2 regions of the Mesorhizobium sp. M1217 genome follow, and region 2 is predicted to be linked to the other one. Evidence: predicted binding sites of a transcription regulator. Region 2 holds the regulator's gene; the other holds the start of a gene.

Region 1 (7,641 bases), on a different contig from region 2:
CGGGGTTCGGCGACAGCGACTGGACGCGAGTGATCAGCGAGCTGCGGCTGGCCGGCTACAAGGGCGCCATCGACATCGAGGGCTGGCACGACCCCGTCTATCGTGGCGATCTCGAGATCACCGGCCAGGTGCGGGCACTGGATTATCTCAAACAATGCCGGGGAGGCGCGAGCTATCTGCCGAACCCGGTGTGAGAAGTCGGCCGGCGGGAGGTGCCGGCCAGCGAAAGATTGCGGCGCGTTGCCGAAGCGATCGTCAAAACCCCTCGGCTAGCGAGGGAACAAAGGGAGGAACGTGCATGAGCATTACGATGAGAAGGACAGTTCTGCGCTCGACCGTCGCGGCGGCCGCGATGGCGTTCGCCGCCGCACTCTCGACCTTGCCGGCGCAGGCGCTCGATGCCAAGTGGTGCAAGGATGTCCATATCCGTTTCTTCGCCGGCGGGGCGGAGGGCGATGCGTTCGGCACCATCGTCTATAATGGCGCCAAGCAGGCGGCCGCCGATCTCGGGCCCAAGGTCGACTATATCTTCTCTGGGTGGGACGTGGAGAAGATGGTCCAGCAATTGCGCGAGGCTGTTGCGGTCAAGCCCCAAGGCATCGCCATGATGGGCCACCCGGGCGACGCCGCCATCATGCCGCTGGCCGAACAGGCGCACAAGGACGGCATCAAGATGATGTACCAGAACGTGCCGGTGCCGACGGTCACGGCGGCGTTCGGCGGCGGCTATGTCGGCGCCCAGCAGGAGCAGCAGGGCCGGGCGCTCGGCGCCGAGGCGTTCAAGCTGGCCGGGCTGAAGGCCGGCGACAAGGCGATCATGATCGGCCCGTTCGAGAACGAGAGCCGCGGCGCGCGCGAACGCGGCACGGTCGCCGCACTGAAAGAGGCCGGCATCGACGTCGTTCAAATCAATTCTCAAACCGAGTGGGCAGCCGATCCCAATCTGGCCATTCCGGTGATCACGGCAGCACTGCTCAACAATCCCGACGTCAAGGCGGTCGGCTATCCCGGCGGGCAGCTGCTAGGCAATGTGCCGACTTACATGCAGGCGGCGGGCAGGAAGCCGGGCGACATCTTCAACTTCGGCTTCGACACCAGCCCGCAGATCGTCGAGGGCTTCAAGGGCGGCTGGGTGCAGCTGACGGCCGACCAGCAGCCGTTCATGCAAGGCTACCTACCAATCCTCAGCCTCTGCCAGCAGGTGGTGCTGGGTCTGGCGCCGATGAATGTCGACACCGGTGCCGGCTTCGTCACGCCGCAGAATTATGAGATCGTTTCCGAACTCGCCAAGCAGGCGTTGCGCTGATCGCCCGATCTGCCGGCCGGGTTGAATCCCGGCCGGCGACGACCGACAAACAAGCGAGGACCGCCATGGCCGAACGCCTCATCGAACTGCGTGAAATCAGCAAGTCCTACGGCCAGGTCTATGCGCTTGGCGGCGTCAATCTCAGCGTCGACCGCGGCGAGGTCGTCGGCCTGATCGGCGACAACGGCGCCGGCAAATCGACGCTGATCAAGATCCTTTCCGGCGTGGTCAAGCCGACCAGCGGCGAAATCCTCATTCGCGGCAAACCGGTGACCGGGTGGAGTGCTGCGCGCTCGCGCGACGCCGGCATCGAAACGGTGTTCCAGGACCGGGCGCTCGCCGTGCAGCAGACGATCGTGCGCAACATCTTCATGGGCCGCGAGCTCACCGGCTGGCTTGGATGGCTGAAGGTCAACAAGGAGATCGCGGAGGCGAGCCGGCTGATGCGCGAGATCGGCTTCACCTCGAAGGTGTTCACGCCGCAGTCGATCGTCGGCCAGCTGTCGGGCGGCGAACGCCAGGGCGTGGCGATCGCCCGCGCCATCTACAAGCAGGCCGACCTGATCATCCTCGACGAGCCGACGACGGCGCTGTCGCTGACCGAAACCGCGAAGGTTTTTCATTTCGTGCGCCAGGTGCGGGCGAGCGGCCGGTCGATCCTGTTCATCGGCCACAACATCCACCACGTCTTCGATATCGCCGACCGCTTCGTGGTGCTCGACCGCGGCAAGGTCGCGCTCAGCGCCGACCGCAGCGAGGTCAAGTCGGCCGAAGACCTCATCAATTTCATGGAAGACGTGGCACATCCCGGCGGATTGCCGGGACTTCGCGACGCCGGGGAGCAGATAGCGCGATGAGCAAGACCATGGATCCCGATCTGCAGACCCCTCTAGGCAGCAGCGATGCCGCCCGAAAGGCATGGAAACACCCGTCCGATAACTGGCTGCGCGGCTTTGTCCTCGACAACCGCGCCGCACTCGGCACGCTTGCCGTGTTCATCGTGATGATGGCGGTGTTCATGATCGCCAATCCGACGGTCTTCACCAGCTGGTATCTCTATAGTTCCGTGCTGACCACGCTGCCTGTGGCGCTGTTCGTGGTGGTGCCGCTCGTCTTCGTCGTCACCTGTGGCGAGATCGACCTGTCGTTTCCGGCGACGATGGGCTTCGCCTCGTGGGTCTTCGCGCTGGTCGTGCAGGCCGGCTACGACCCGTTCGTCGGCATCGCCGCCGCAATCGTCACCGGCATGCTGCTCGGCTTCCTGGTCGGCTCGCTGGTCGTCTATGGCGGGCTGTCGTCGCTGATCGCCACGCTCGGCATGAATTTCCTGCTGCGCGGCCTGATCCAGATCATCAACGAGGGCAGGTCGACCGCGCTGACCGGCCTTGCCGACAGCTGGGCCTACAAGATCTTCTCCAGCCAGCTTTACGGCATCCCGGTGCAGATATTCTGGGCCATCGCCTTCGTCGTGCTGTCGGCGCTGCTCTACAACCGCCATCGCTTCGGTGCCCAGGTCAAGGTGGTCGGCGACAATCCCGACAGCGCCCAGCAGATGGGCATCGATGTCAAGCGCGTCAGGGTGAAAGTGTTCGTCTTCGTCGGTATCGGCGCGGCGATCGCCGGCACGTTCTCGGTAATGATCAACTTCACCTGGTGGCCGACGGCGGGCGACGGATACCTGCTGCCGGTGCTGGCATCGGTGTTCGTCGGAGGCACGCCGACCTGGGGCGGCATCGGCACCGTCGTCGGCGGCGCGATCGGCGCGGTTACGGTGTCCTTCATCCAGACCGGCGTCGTCGCGGCGGGACTGAGCGGCTTCTACGTCCAGTTCTTCAACGGGCTGATCATCATCCTGTCGCTGCTCGGCCATAAGTGGAACCAAGCGCGGTATCGGTGACCGGCGGCCTCAAACCCCCGTGACAAACCCGTCCAGCACGCGTTTCTGGCCGGCCTTGTCGAAGTCGATGGTCAGCTTGTTGCCTTCGATGGCCGAGATGTTGCCGTTGCCGAATTTCTGGTGGAAGACGCGGTCGCCAACGCTGAAGGGGGAGGGCGTGTCGGCGACGGATTTGGCGACCAGCTCGCCGTCGATGGTGCGGCCCTTGATCGAGGTGCGGCCGGCACCGTAGCCCGAGTCGGTTTCGCCATAGCCGATGCGCTCGACCTGGTGGCCGGAGCGCGTGCCCCAATTGCGGTCGGTCGCTTCGGTGCGGTTGGCCTGAGCACGTTGCCAGCCCGGTGTCGCATAGGTGCTGGAGAAGGCGCCGGATTTCTCGGCGCCGTTGTTGCCACCGATGTTATCGAAGCGCGACGCCCCATAAGGATTCTGTCTTCCAGCCCCCTGGCCGCCACGACCGGGAGCGAACGAGCCGCCACCATAGGCATTGCCGTAGCCGCCATAGGAGTTGCCGCTCTCGGCGACCTCGACATGGGCTTCCGGCAGCTCGTCGAGGAAGCGCGACGGGATGGTCGATTGCCAGAGGCCGTGGATGCGGCGGTTGGAGACAAACCAGAGATGCAGGTTCTTCTTGGCGCGGGTCAGGCCGACATAGGCAAGGCGGCGCTCCTCCTCGAGCCCGGACCGGCCACCCTCGTCGAGGGAACGCTGGTGCGGGAACAGGCCTTCCTCCCAGCCGGGCAGGAACACGGTTTCGAATTCGAGGCCCTTGGCCGAATGCAGCGTCATGATGTTGACGGCGTCGAGCTCAGCGTTCTGCTCGGCGTCCATCACCAGCGCGACATGTTCGAGGAAGGAGCGCAGCGATTCATACTCCTCCATGGAGCGTATCAGCTCCTTTAGGTTCTCCAGCCGGCCGGGCGCTTCGACCGAGCGGTCGTTCTTCCACATGTCGGTGTAGCCGCTCTCCTCCAAAATGGTCTCGGCGAGTTCGGTGTGCGGGGTGGTTTCGAGAGCCTTTTGCCAGCGCTCGAAATTGGCTGATACCTCGCGGAGTGCGGCACGCGGCTTCGGCTTCAGCTCGTCGCTTTCGGCCAGTTTTGCCGCCGCCTCCAGCATCGGGATGCGCAGCGCGCGTGCGGTGTCGTGGACCTGGCGGATGGTGGCCTCGCCCAACCCGCGTTTCGGCACGTTGACGATGCGCTCGAAGGCGAGGTCGTCGGCGCCTTGTGCGACGACGCGGAAGAAGGCCAATGCGTCGCGAATCTCGAGCCGCTCATAGAAGCGCGGGCCGCCGATGACGCGGTAATTGAGCCCGAGCGTGACGAAGCGGTCCTCGAATTCGCGCATCTGGAAAGACGCGCGGACGAGAATCGCCATATCGTTCAAATTGTGCTTCTGGCGCTGGTAGGCCTCGATGGTCTCGCCGACGGCGCGGGCCTCCTCCTCGGAATCCCAGGCGGCGTGGACATGCACCTTCTCGTCGTCCTCGGCGATCTTCTCGGTAAACAGCGTCTTGCCGAAGCGGCCCTCATTGTGGGCGATGAGATGCGAGGCGGTGCCGAGGATGTGCGCGGTCGAGCGGTAGTTGCGCTCCAGCCGGATGATGGTGGCGCCGGGGAAATCCTTGTCGAAGCGCAGGATGTTGTCGACTTCGGCGCCGCGCCAGCCATAGATCGACTGGTCGTCGTCGCCGACGCAGCAGATGTTAACTTTGCTTTCGCTCACGGCCGCGCGCGAGCTTCGCTCGCTGGCCTCCGCGGGGGCGGCCTGGCCGGCCGACGCCCGGTCGGGCTTGCGGCCTTCGGCCGAAGAGCGCCCAATCTCCCCCCTCGTGGGGGAGATGTCGGCGGAGCCGACAGAGGGGGGCGCTGTCCCGCCAGCGTTTCCGCCAGGACCATTGGAAGCGTCGCGATCCTTCGCGCCCCCCTCTGTCCTGCCGGACATCTCCCCCGCGAGGGGGGAGATTGGCTTGCCTTGAGGCCGCTGGGCCAGCAGGCGCAGCCACATGTACTGTGCGGTGTTGGTGTCCTGGTACTCGTCGACAAGGATGTAGCGGAAGCGCTTGTGGTATTCCTTCAGCACGTCCGGATTGGCGCGGAAGATGCGGATCGGGTGACATAGGAGATCGCCGAAGTCACAGGCATTCAGCGTCTGCAGCCGCTCCTGATAGGCCTTGTAGAGTTCGCGGCCCTTGCCGTTGGCGAAGGCACGGGCATCGCCCTCGGGGATGTCGGCGGGACCGAGGCCCTTGTTCTTCCAGCCGTCGATCATCTGGGCGAACTGCTTGGCCGGCCAGCGCTTGTCGTCCAGCCCTTCCGCCTGGATGAGCTGTTTGATCAGCCGCACGACATCGTCGGTGTCGAGAATGGTGAAGTCGGATTTGAGCCCGGCCAGCTCGGCATGTCGGCGCAGCAGCTTCACGCCAATCGAGTGGAAGGTGCCGAGCCACGGCATGCCCTCGACATTGCCTTCGCCGATCAACAGGCCGATGCGCTGCTTCATCTCGCGCGCCGCCTTGTTGGTGAAGGTGACGGCGAGGATCTGCGAAGGGAAGGCCTTGCCGGTGGCAAGGATGTGGGCGATGCGGGTGGTCAAGACGCGCGTCTTGCCGGTGCCGGCGCCGGCCAGCACCAGCACCGGGCCTTCGGTGGTTTCCACCGCCAGCCGCTGCTCGGGGTTGAGGCCGTTGAGATAATCGGGCGCGTTGTTTTGATTGCTGCGGGCAGCCATGGCGCGCGCGGCGATGCCCGACGGGGCCACGGGCCGCGCGTTCGGTTCGTCAAAAAAGGGCATGTCTTCCGAAAAGCCGGACATCTCTCCCCGAATGTAGTGATTCGGCAGCGAAAGGCCAGAAGTGTCTCCGTTTTGTTCTCTGTCCAGTCGGTAGACTCACAATCTGAATGGGTCCGCTAACCAAAACGCCGAGCTTGCCGTGGGTCGACGCCGTAAAACGCCGAGCTTGCTTGACAGGGGAAGCGGGCCGGAGAAAGTTGCGTGGGGGCAGGCACGCAATGCGGGGTTGCCCATGGACGCGTCGCGGAGCGCACCAGTCGAAGGAGCACCGTCTTGGCTGTGGTCATCACCTCCCTGATCCTTTTCCTCATCGGCCTGGCGCTTGGCGGCGGCGGCATCTGGCTCGTGACGCTGGGCGGCAGCTGGTATTACGTCATCGCCGGCATAGCTTTCCTGATCGCTGCCTGGCTGCTCTACAGGCGCAGATCCACGGCGCTGTGGCTCTACGCGGCGATCGTGCTCGGCACGCTCGCCTGGGCTGTCTGGGAAACCGGCTTCGACTGGTGGGAGCTCGGCCCGCGCGGCGGCATCATCGTGCTTGTCGCGCTGTGGCTATTGACGCCATGGGCGCGGCGCGGGCTTACCGGTCCCGACGGACGAGCGCCGCTGATCCTCGCGGTGCTGGCATCGCTCGGCGTCGCCGGTTATTCGATGACGACGGACCCAAAGGATATTGCCGGCCAACTCAACACCGACAAGGTGACGCCGACGGCCGAACTCGGCGGCAATGTGCCGGCCGGCGAATGGCACTATTACGGTCGCACGCAATATGGCCAGCGCTATTCGCCGCTCGACCAGATCACCCCCGAAAACGTTGCCAATCTGCAGCCGGCCTGGACCTATCGCACCGGCGACGTGAAAGGGCCCGACGACATCGGCGAGACGACCTATCAGGTGACGCCGCTGAAAATCGCCGACACGCTCTACATCTGCACGCCGCATAATTTCGCCATCGCCATCGATGCCGCGAGCGGCAAGGAGAAATGGCGTTTCGATCCGCAGGTCAAGCTCAACAAGGACCGCCAGCACCAGACCTGCCGCGGCGTGGCTTACTATGCCGATGCCAAGATCGCCGCCGGCCAGCCCTGCGCCACGCGCATCTATCTGCCGACATCGGACGCCCGGCTGATCGCGCTCGACGCGGCGAATGGCCAGGTCTGTCCGACATTTGCCGAGGGCGGCACGCTGAACCTGCTCGCCAACATGCCATATCCGAAGCCGGGCTATTACTATTCGACTTCCGCGCCGCTGATCGTCGCCAACAAGATCATCGTCGGCGGCGCGGTCAACGACAATTATTCGACGCAGGAGCCGTCCGGGGTCATCCGTGCCTACGATGCCGACACCGGCGCGCTGTTATGGAATTGGGATTCCGGCAATCCGGACCAGACGACGCCGCTGCCGCCGGGCCAGACCTACACCAACAACTCGCCCAATATGTGGTCGACGGCGAGCGCCGACGAGAAGCTCGGCCTGCTCTATGTGCCGCTCGGCAACAAGACGCCGGACCAGCTCGGCGCCGGACGCAGCGCCAATGACGAGAAATTCTCTTCCTCGATCACCGCGCTCGATCTCAACACCGGACAATTGCGCTGGGTGCGGCAGACCGTGCATCACGATCTCTGGGACATGGACGTGCCGG
Region 2 (7,641 bases):
GGCCAAGACCCAATGTTGCACTGCGAAACACACCTTTCAATGCCAATCTTCTTGGGCCAGTTTCCTAATCGATTTGATCAGCAATCCGCGCCAGGCTTTCCTCGCGGCCAAGCACGGCCAGCACATCGAAGACGCCGGGCGAGGTGCTTTTGCCGGTGAGCGCGGCGCGCAGAGGTTGGGCCACGGCGCCGAGTTTGTGGCCTCCGGCCTGCGCATAGTCGCGGATCGCGGCTTCCGCCGAGGCGGCAGACCAGTCCGAAATCGTGGCCAGTGCCGCATGAGCGCCCCGCAGGATCGCGCGCGCCTCACCGCTGAGCAGCGCCGCCGCCTTCTCGTCGACCGGCATCGGCCGCTCGACGAACAGGAATGCAGCCCCTTCAACAAGTTCGACCAGCGTCTTGGCGCGCTCCTTCAGGCCTGGCAAAGCGGCAAGCAATTGCGCCTTGCGTCTGTCGTCGAGGCTAGCTGCGATCGCCGGACCGCCGTCGAGATAGGGCAGAGTGGCGATGAAGATGTCGAGCAGCGCCGCGTCGTTCATGCGGCGCATGTGCACGCCGTTCAGCGCCTCGAGCTTGGCGAAGTCGAAACGGGCGGCGCCTTTGTTGACGTCGCCAATGTCGAACCATGCGATCATGTTGGCGATCGACATGATCTCATCGTCGCCGTGGCTCCAGCCAAGCCTCGCCAGATAATTGAGCAGCGCCTCCGGCAGGTAGCCCATGGCGCGATAGGCCTCGACGCCGAGCGCACCGTGCCGTTTCGACAGCTTGGCGCCGTCGGCACCGTGGATCAGCGGGATATGCGACATCGACGGCACCTCCCACCCCATGGCATGGTAGATCACCGTCTGGCGGGCGGCGTTGGTCAAATGGTCGTCGCCGCGGATGATGTGGGTGACGCCCATGTCGTGATCGTCGACGACGACGGCATGCATGTAGGTCGGGTTGCCGTCCGAGCGCAGAATAATGAAATCGTCGAGATCCTTGTTGGGAAAGCGCACGTCGCCCTGGACGCGGTCATGCACAACCGTCTCGCCGTCTGTCGGCGCCTTGATGCGGATCGCCCCCTTGGCGCCGGCCGGCGCCTCGGAGGGGTCGCGGTCGCGCCAGCGGCCGTCATAGCGGGGAGGCAGCCCCTTGGCTCGTGCGCTCTCGCGCATTGCCTCCAACTCGGCAGGCGTCGCGTAACAATAATAGGCCCTGCCCATGCGAACGAGTTCCTCGGCCACCTCGCGATGGCGCGGCGCACGCTCGAACTGCGACACCGGCTCACCGTCCCATGTCAGGCCAAGCCAGGAAAGCCCGTCGAGGATGGCCGCGGTTGCCGCATCGGTGGAACGCTCGCGGTCGGTGTCCTCGATGCGCAGCAGCATCGTGCCGGCTGTGTGCTTGGCATACAGCCAGTTGAACAGCGCCGTGCGCGCCCCGCCAATATGCAGATAGCCGGTGGGCGAGGGGGCAAAACGGGTGACGACCTTGTCGGGCATGGAACTCTCAGGCAGGCGAAGGAAGTGGGTTTGCGGACTTTCGCGCGTTGCGCGTTCATGTAGCATAGGAGGTCGAGGGCGCAAGGGGCAGACCCGATGGCTGTGCGAGGCCGTGGTGCGGGCGAGGGCGAGGACGTTGGCAGCGGCGTCAGCGAACGCTTGCTGTTTGCCGCGCCCGTGCCTGTCCTGCCGGCACCGGCATTGCTGCCGGCTCCACGCTTTGATGCCCCGTCGCTGCCGGCGAGCGACCCAGCAACGGTTCCCGTGCCCGCGGCCGAGCCCATCGTGCGCCTACGCCGGCGTTTCCGCCTCCCGTCACCGTCCCGTATCCGCAACGGCGTAACCTCGGCGGCCGGCCTGGAGCTCGACCGTGGGGTCGCCTTCCTGCTGGTGCCGGTGTTCCTCGCATGCGGGGTGGTCGTATATTTTGCGCTGGCGGTGGAGCCGGCCTTTCCACAGCCGATCGCAATCGTCGCCTTGGTAGCCCTCTGTGCCGTCGCCTCGCGATCGTGGCCCAGAACCCGCCTGTGCTTCATGGCGGCGTTGCTCTGCGCGCTTGGCGTGCTTGCCGCCAAGGTCGAGACCTGGCGTGTTGGAACGCATATGCTCGGTTCCGAAATCTCGACGCGCCTCACGGGTCGCGTCGTATCGTTCGAGCCCATGGCGAGCGGCCGCATCAGGCTGACGATCGATGTGATCTCAACCGCCAGGCCGACACTGCGCTACATGCCGGAACGGGTCCGCGTTTCGGCGATGAAAATACCGGCTGAGCTGACCGCCGGTTCCGAGATCGCCGGCTATGTGCGGCTGCTGCCGCCGACCGGGCCGGTGCGGCCCGACAGCTATGATTTCTCCTTCGACAGCTATTTTGCCGGTATCGGCGGCAGCGGCTTTTTTCTCGGCAATCCGAAAGTCGTGTCGTCGGGCAGCATGCCGTTTGCCGCGCGGCTTTCTTCCGCGATCGAAGACGCGCGCGAATCCATCGCCGACCATATCCGCAGCCGCATCGGCGGCGCCGAGGGCGAGATTGCTGCTGCGCTGATCGTCGGCGTGCGCGCCGGCATTCCCGAGGAGATCAACGAAGCGATGCGGCGTACCGGCATCTACCACATCATCTCCATCTCGGGGCTGCATATGGCGTTGGTCGCCGGCACCATTATGGCGCTGCTGCGCGGCGCCTTTGCGCTGTTTCCCGATTTCTCATCGCGACGGCCGGTCAAGAAATACGCGGCGGCCGCCGCGCTTTTTTCGATTGCGGCCTACCTCGTCTTTTCCGGCATTGTGGTGGCGGCCGAACGCAGCTTCATCATGTTGGCGGTGATGCTTATCGCCGTGCTGTTCGACCGGGCCGCGCTCACCATGCGCAACCTGGCGATCTCGGCCATCGCGGTCATTCTGGTGTCGCCGCACGAGGTGGTCGGTCCGAGCTTCCAGATGTCCTTCGCCGCGACGGCGGCCCTTGTCGGCGCCTATGCAGGCTGGTCCGATTACCGCGCCGGCGGGGCCACCACGCCGCCGCCCCGGCGGTCGCCGCTACGCTTTGCCACTAGAAAGGTACTGATGGGCATGGGCGGCCTGGCGATGACCTCGATCATTGCAGGGAGCGCCACGGCGCTTTTCGCCATATGGCATTTCCAGCGCGTGGCGCCGCTCAGCCTGTTCGCCAATCTGGCCATCATGCCTATCGTCTCACTGGTCGTCATGCCCTTCGCCGTCCTCAGTGCGCTGGCGATGCCGTTCGGCGCGGATGGGCCTTTCCTCTACGTGATGGGCAAGGGGCTGACGGCGATGATCGCCCTGTCCGGGTGGATCTCCGAGCGCTCGCCGATCGATGCGGTCGGGCTGATTTCGCTGAGATCTGTCCTTTTGGTGACGATCGCCCTCGTCATTGCCAGCATGGCGACGACCTGGTTGCGGCTCGTGGCCCTTCCTTTTGCGCTCGCCGGCTTGCTAACGACAACGCAGACGCGCGTACCCGATGTATTGATCTCGGAGGACGCACGGCTCGTCGCGCTGCCGATCGGCAGCGGTGAACTCGCGGTCAACCGGGCACGCCCGAATGAGTTCACCATCGACAACTGGAAACGCGCGCTCACATCAGAGGCTATCGTCGCGCCGGAAACACCTGGAAAGAACGATCCGCAATTCGACATTGCCGATCCGGCCGACTTACCGCCGGGCATGCCGTTCATTTGCACGGACGGTCTCTGCCTTGCCAGGCATCCATCCGGCGCGATCATCGCGCTAGCCAATGACCGCGATACTGCACGGCCAGCCTGCGCCTTTGCCAGCTTGATCGTCATCGACGACGCCACCGCCCATAATCCCTGCTACTACGACCGGCTGGTCCTCGTCGTCACCAAACGGCAACTGGCGCGCGCGGGAAGTGCGGCCGTCTATTTCGATCCACAAGCGGCAACACGCGCCGAAATCCGCTTCGCCGTCGAAAAATCATACCGGCCCTGGCACGTGCAGCGGAAATTTTCACGCGCGGCGCGGGGCATGCCGCCATACCGCAGAGCCGACAAGCCAAAAGCCGGCGCCAAGGGCGCAGCTCAGTAGCGGCGGATCAGCCCAACGAGCTTGCCCTGCACCTTGACCCTGTCTGGTCCGAAGATGCGCGTCTCGTAGGCCGGATTGGCGGCTTCCAGGGCGATCGAGGCGCCCTTGCGGCGGAACCGCTTCAGCGTCGCTTCTTCCTCGTCGACCAGTGCCACCACGATCTCACCGGGGCTCGCCGTATCGGCATTGCGGATGATCACCGTGTCGCCGTCGAAAATGCCAGCCTCGATCATCGAATCGCCTTTGACCTCGAGCGCATAATGCTCGCCGCCCATGATCATGTCCGGCGGCACCGAGATCGAATGCGTCTGGTGCTGGATGGCATCGATCGGCACACCAGCGGCGATGCGGCCCATCACCGGGATAGACACGGCGGCGACGACATCGTCGTCATTGCCGGCTGCAGGGACGCGCGACGATGTCGGCTTGCCTTGCCGAGGACCTTGCCCAAGACTGCCCTGGATGACGCTCGGCGAGAACTTGCGTGCCGCATTGAGGCCGGGGGCGATCGAATCGGGCAGGCGCAGCACCTCCAGCGCACGAGCCCTGTTGGGCAAACGGCGAATGAAGCCGCGCTCCTCCAGCGCCGTAATCAGCCGGTGGATTCCCGATTTGGAAGCCAGGTCGAGCGCTTCCTTCATCTCGTCGAAGGAGGGCGGGATACCGCTTTCCTTCAGCCTTTCGTGGATGAACATAAGCAGTTCGTGTTGTTTGCGTGTCAGCATAGCGACCCCCAACAGAATCAGAAAAACAAACCCAGAACAAACACTATCTGTTCCAGTTGTGTTCCGCAACTGTTTAAAGTTTAATGAATGTATTAGGGCTCGGGTAACGATACCACTCGCCAAACCGGGACGCTGCATTTTCACCGCCGCGGGCCTCATCGCCTTGATTCTGCTTTCGTTTGCGGCCTCTGGGTTTCCAGAAGGCGGCACTGCTATCGGCCGTCAGCCGGCAAAGGGGCACGGAATTGAAGCCGTATCGACTGTGCGGTTTGGTCAATGCACCGTGAACGAAACGAACTCAAAACGCCAACCTTGGGTTGGCTTGGCTCCTGGTTTCCACCGCGTGGTCAGGCAACTTGTCGCCGGTGGAGCCTTGCTGCGCGATACCAGGTAATGGAGAACCGCTCGTGACCGATGGATGCCGTCGATGCGTGTCCGGCGTTGCGGTGAATCTTGGGGGAGCAGACAAATCATGACAGGAATTCCCGATCTCGTGGCCATAAAGGCGTTGGATGCTGCAGATCCGCTGCGCGCGATGCGCGACCGCTTTGTGCTGCCGCAAGGAGTGATCTATCTCGACGGCAATTCGCTAGGGGCCGCTTCGCGTGCCGCTTTCGATGAATTGAGCAAGGCAGCGACCGAAGAATGGGCGCATGATCTCATCCGCGCCTGGAACACGGCCGGCTGGTTCAACATGCCACTCGAACTCGGCGACCAGCTCGGGCGCCTGATCGGTGCCGCGGCCGGCCAGACGGTGGTCTGCGACACGACATCGGTCAACATCTACAAGCTGCTGCACGCCGCCATGGCCATGCGGCCGGAGCGGCAGGTCATCGTCGCCGAGGGCGACAGTTTTCCGACAGATCTCTACATGGCTGAGGGTGTGGTTTCGACGCGAAAAGATACGCTGCTTCGCCTCTCGGGGGTCGACGCGCCGAGCATCGAAGAGCTGATCGACGAAGGCACCGCCGTGGTGCTGGTCAACCACGTCAACTACAAGTCGGGCGAACTGCGCGACATGCCGGCGCTGACGCGCAGGGCCCAGGAAGCCGGGGCGATGATCGTCTGGGATCTCTGCCACACCGCCGGTGCGATGCCAGTCGAGCTCGACAAGGCAAACGCCGATTTTGCCGTTGGCTGCACCTACAAATATCTGAATGGCGGACCGGGCGCGCCTGCCTTCATCTATGCGGCTGAGCGGCATCTTGCCGACATCCAGCAGCCGCTCACCGGCTGGTGGGGCCATGCACGGCCCTTCGCCTTCGAGCCAGGCTATGCGGCCGGCACCGGCATCCGCCGGTTTCTGTGCGGCACCCAGCCGGTCCTGTCGATGCGCACGCTGAAGGGCGCGCTCGACATCTGGAACGATGTCGACATGACGGCGGTGCGCAAGAAGAGCATCGCGCTGGCCGATCTGTTCATCGAGCTTGTCGAGGCAAAGTGCGGCACTTACGGGCTAACGCTCGAAAGCACGCGCGACGGGGAAAAACGCGGCAGCCAGATTTCATTCATGCACGAGCATGGCTACCAGATCATGCGCGCGCTGATCGAACGTGGCGTGATCGGCGATTTTCGCGCGCCATCGACCATGCGCTTCGGCTTCACCCCGCTCTATGTCGGCTATGCCGATGTCTGGCAGGCCGTCGAAGTGCTTGAGGACATCCTGCGCACCGGTGCGTGGAAGGATGCGCGCTTCGCCATCAAGGCGGCTGTCACTTGAGATTGATGCGAGAGCTGGAATCGTGAGGCTGGCGACGACGCGCCGCGCGATGCTCACGCTCGTTGCAGGGCCATATTGCCAGGGGAGGGCGCAGGGTGTTCGAACGTCACATTGCCGATTGGGACAACGCCTATGCCAACGGCGCCAACATAGCCGGCAGCGATCGCTGGCCGGCGGCCTGGGTGGAGCCCGCGGGGGGTTTTCGCGACGTGCTTTCGACCGAGGGCAGGGCACGGCTCGACATCGCCTATGGCGAAAACCCACGCAACCGGCTCGATCTTTTCCTGCCGGCCACCAAGCCCAAGGGGCTCGTGGTGTTCGTCCATGGCGGCTACTGGATGGCATTCGACAAGAGTTTCTGGTCGCATCTTGCCGCTGGCGCTGTTGATCGCGGCTATGCCGTGGCGATGCCGTCCTACACGCTCTGTCCGCAGATGCGCATTGGCGGCATCGTCAAGGAAGTCGGCGCGGCGATCGGCAAGGCGGCGGGGATGGTCGCAGGGCCGCTGATGCTGACCGGACACTCGGCCGGTGGCCATCTTGTTAGCCGGATGGTTACGACGACGACGCCGCTGGCGCCCGAAATTGTCCGGCGCATTCGCCATGTCGTATCGATCTCGGGTGTGCACGATTTGCGCCCGATCATGCGCACCGGCATGAACGAGACGCTGGCGATCGATGAGGCCGAGGCGCAGGCCGAAAGCCCGGTGCTGCTGCGCCCGATGGACAAGGCCCGCCTGACCTGCTGGGCCGGCGGCGGCGAGCGCGCCGAATTCCTGCGCCAGAGCGCGTTACTGGCCAACATCTGGATCGGCCTGGGTGCCGCGACCAGTTCGGTGGTCGAGCCTGACCGGCATCATTTCAACATCATCGACGGTTTGGCCGATCCAGACCATCCGCTGACCCGGACCTTGATCTCGGAGTGAGGCAGGTTCAGCGTAGCATCAGCACGTCGCAAGCGGCGCCCGCCGCCGCGGCGGGCGTGAACGGCGCACGGACGATCAGCCCGTTGGCATCGGCCAGCATTTTCAGCATCGAGGAATCCTGGATGCTGAACGGCGTCGCCACGAGCGTGCCGGCGTCAGCGCTGACAACAGCCCGCACATAATCCTGCCTGAGATCGTTGGCCGGCATGGCAGCGCCGAGCC

Evidence for each region. The regulator LexA, encoded in region 2, represses DNA repair genes until DNA is damaged. The targets are predictions, from matches to a motif close to TGTTCNNNNTGTGTTCNG.
Region 1: a site for LexA is predicted at 6,062-6,079, ahead of NKH37_RS11850 (ATP-dependent helicase). Genes of this name have one in related genera too.

The regions. Positions count from the first base shown of each region.
Region 1 covers NZ_JAMYMA010000006.1:55,886-63,526, reverse strand. The annotation lists gene NKH37_RS11870 (sugar phosphate isomerase/epimerase family protein) at 1-194, shown strand, start outside; gene NKH37_RS11865 (substrate-binding domain-containing protein) at 299-1,306, shown strand; gene NKH37_RS11860 (ATP-binding cassette domain-containing protein) at 1,372-2,163, shown strand; gene NKH37_RS11855 (ABC transporter permease) at 2,160-3,203, shown strand; gene NKH37_RS11850 (ATP-dependent helicase) at 3,213-6,020, opposite strand; gene NKH37_RS11845 (glucose/quinate/shikimate family membrane-bound PQQ-dependent dehydrogenase) at 6,273-7,641, shown strand, end outside.
Region 2 covers NZ_JAMYMA010000001.1:347,389-355,029, reverse strand. The annotation lists gene gltX (glutamate--tRNA ligase) at 65-1,486, opposite strand; gene NKH37_RS01800 (ComEC/Rec2 family competence protein) at 1,583-4,048, shown strand; gene lexA (transcriptional repressor LexA) at 4,042-4,773, opposite strand; gene kynU (kynureninase) at 5,246-6,493, shown strand; gene NKH37_RS01785 (hormone-sensitive lipase) at 6,589-7,419, shown strand; gene NKH37_RS01780 (molybdopterin molybdotransferase MoeA) at 7,427-7,641, opposite strand, start outside.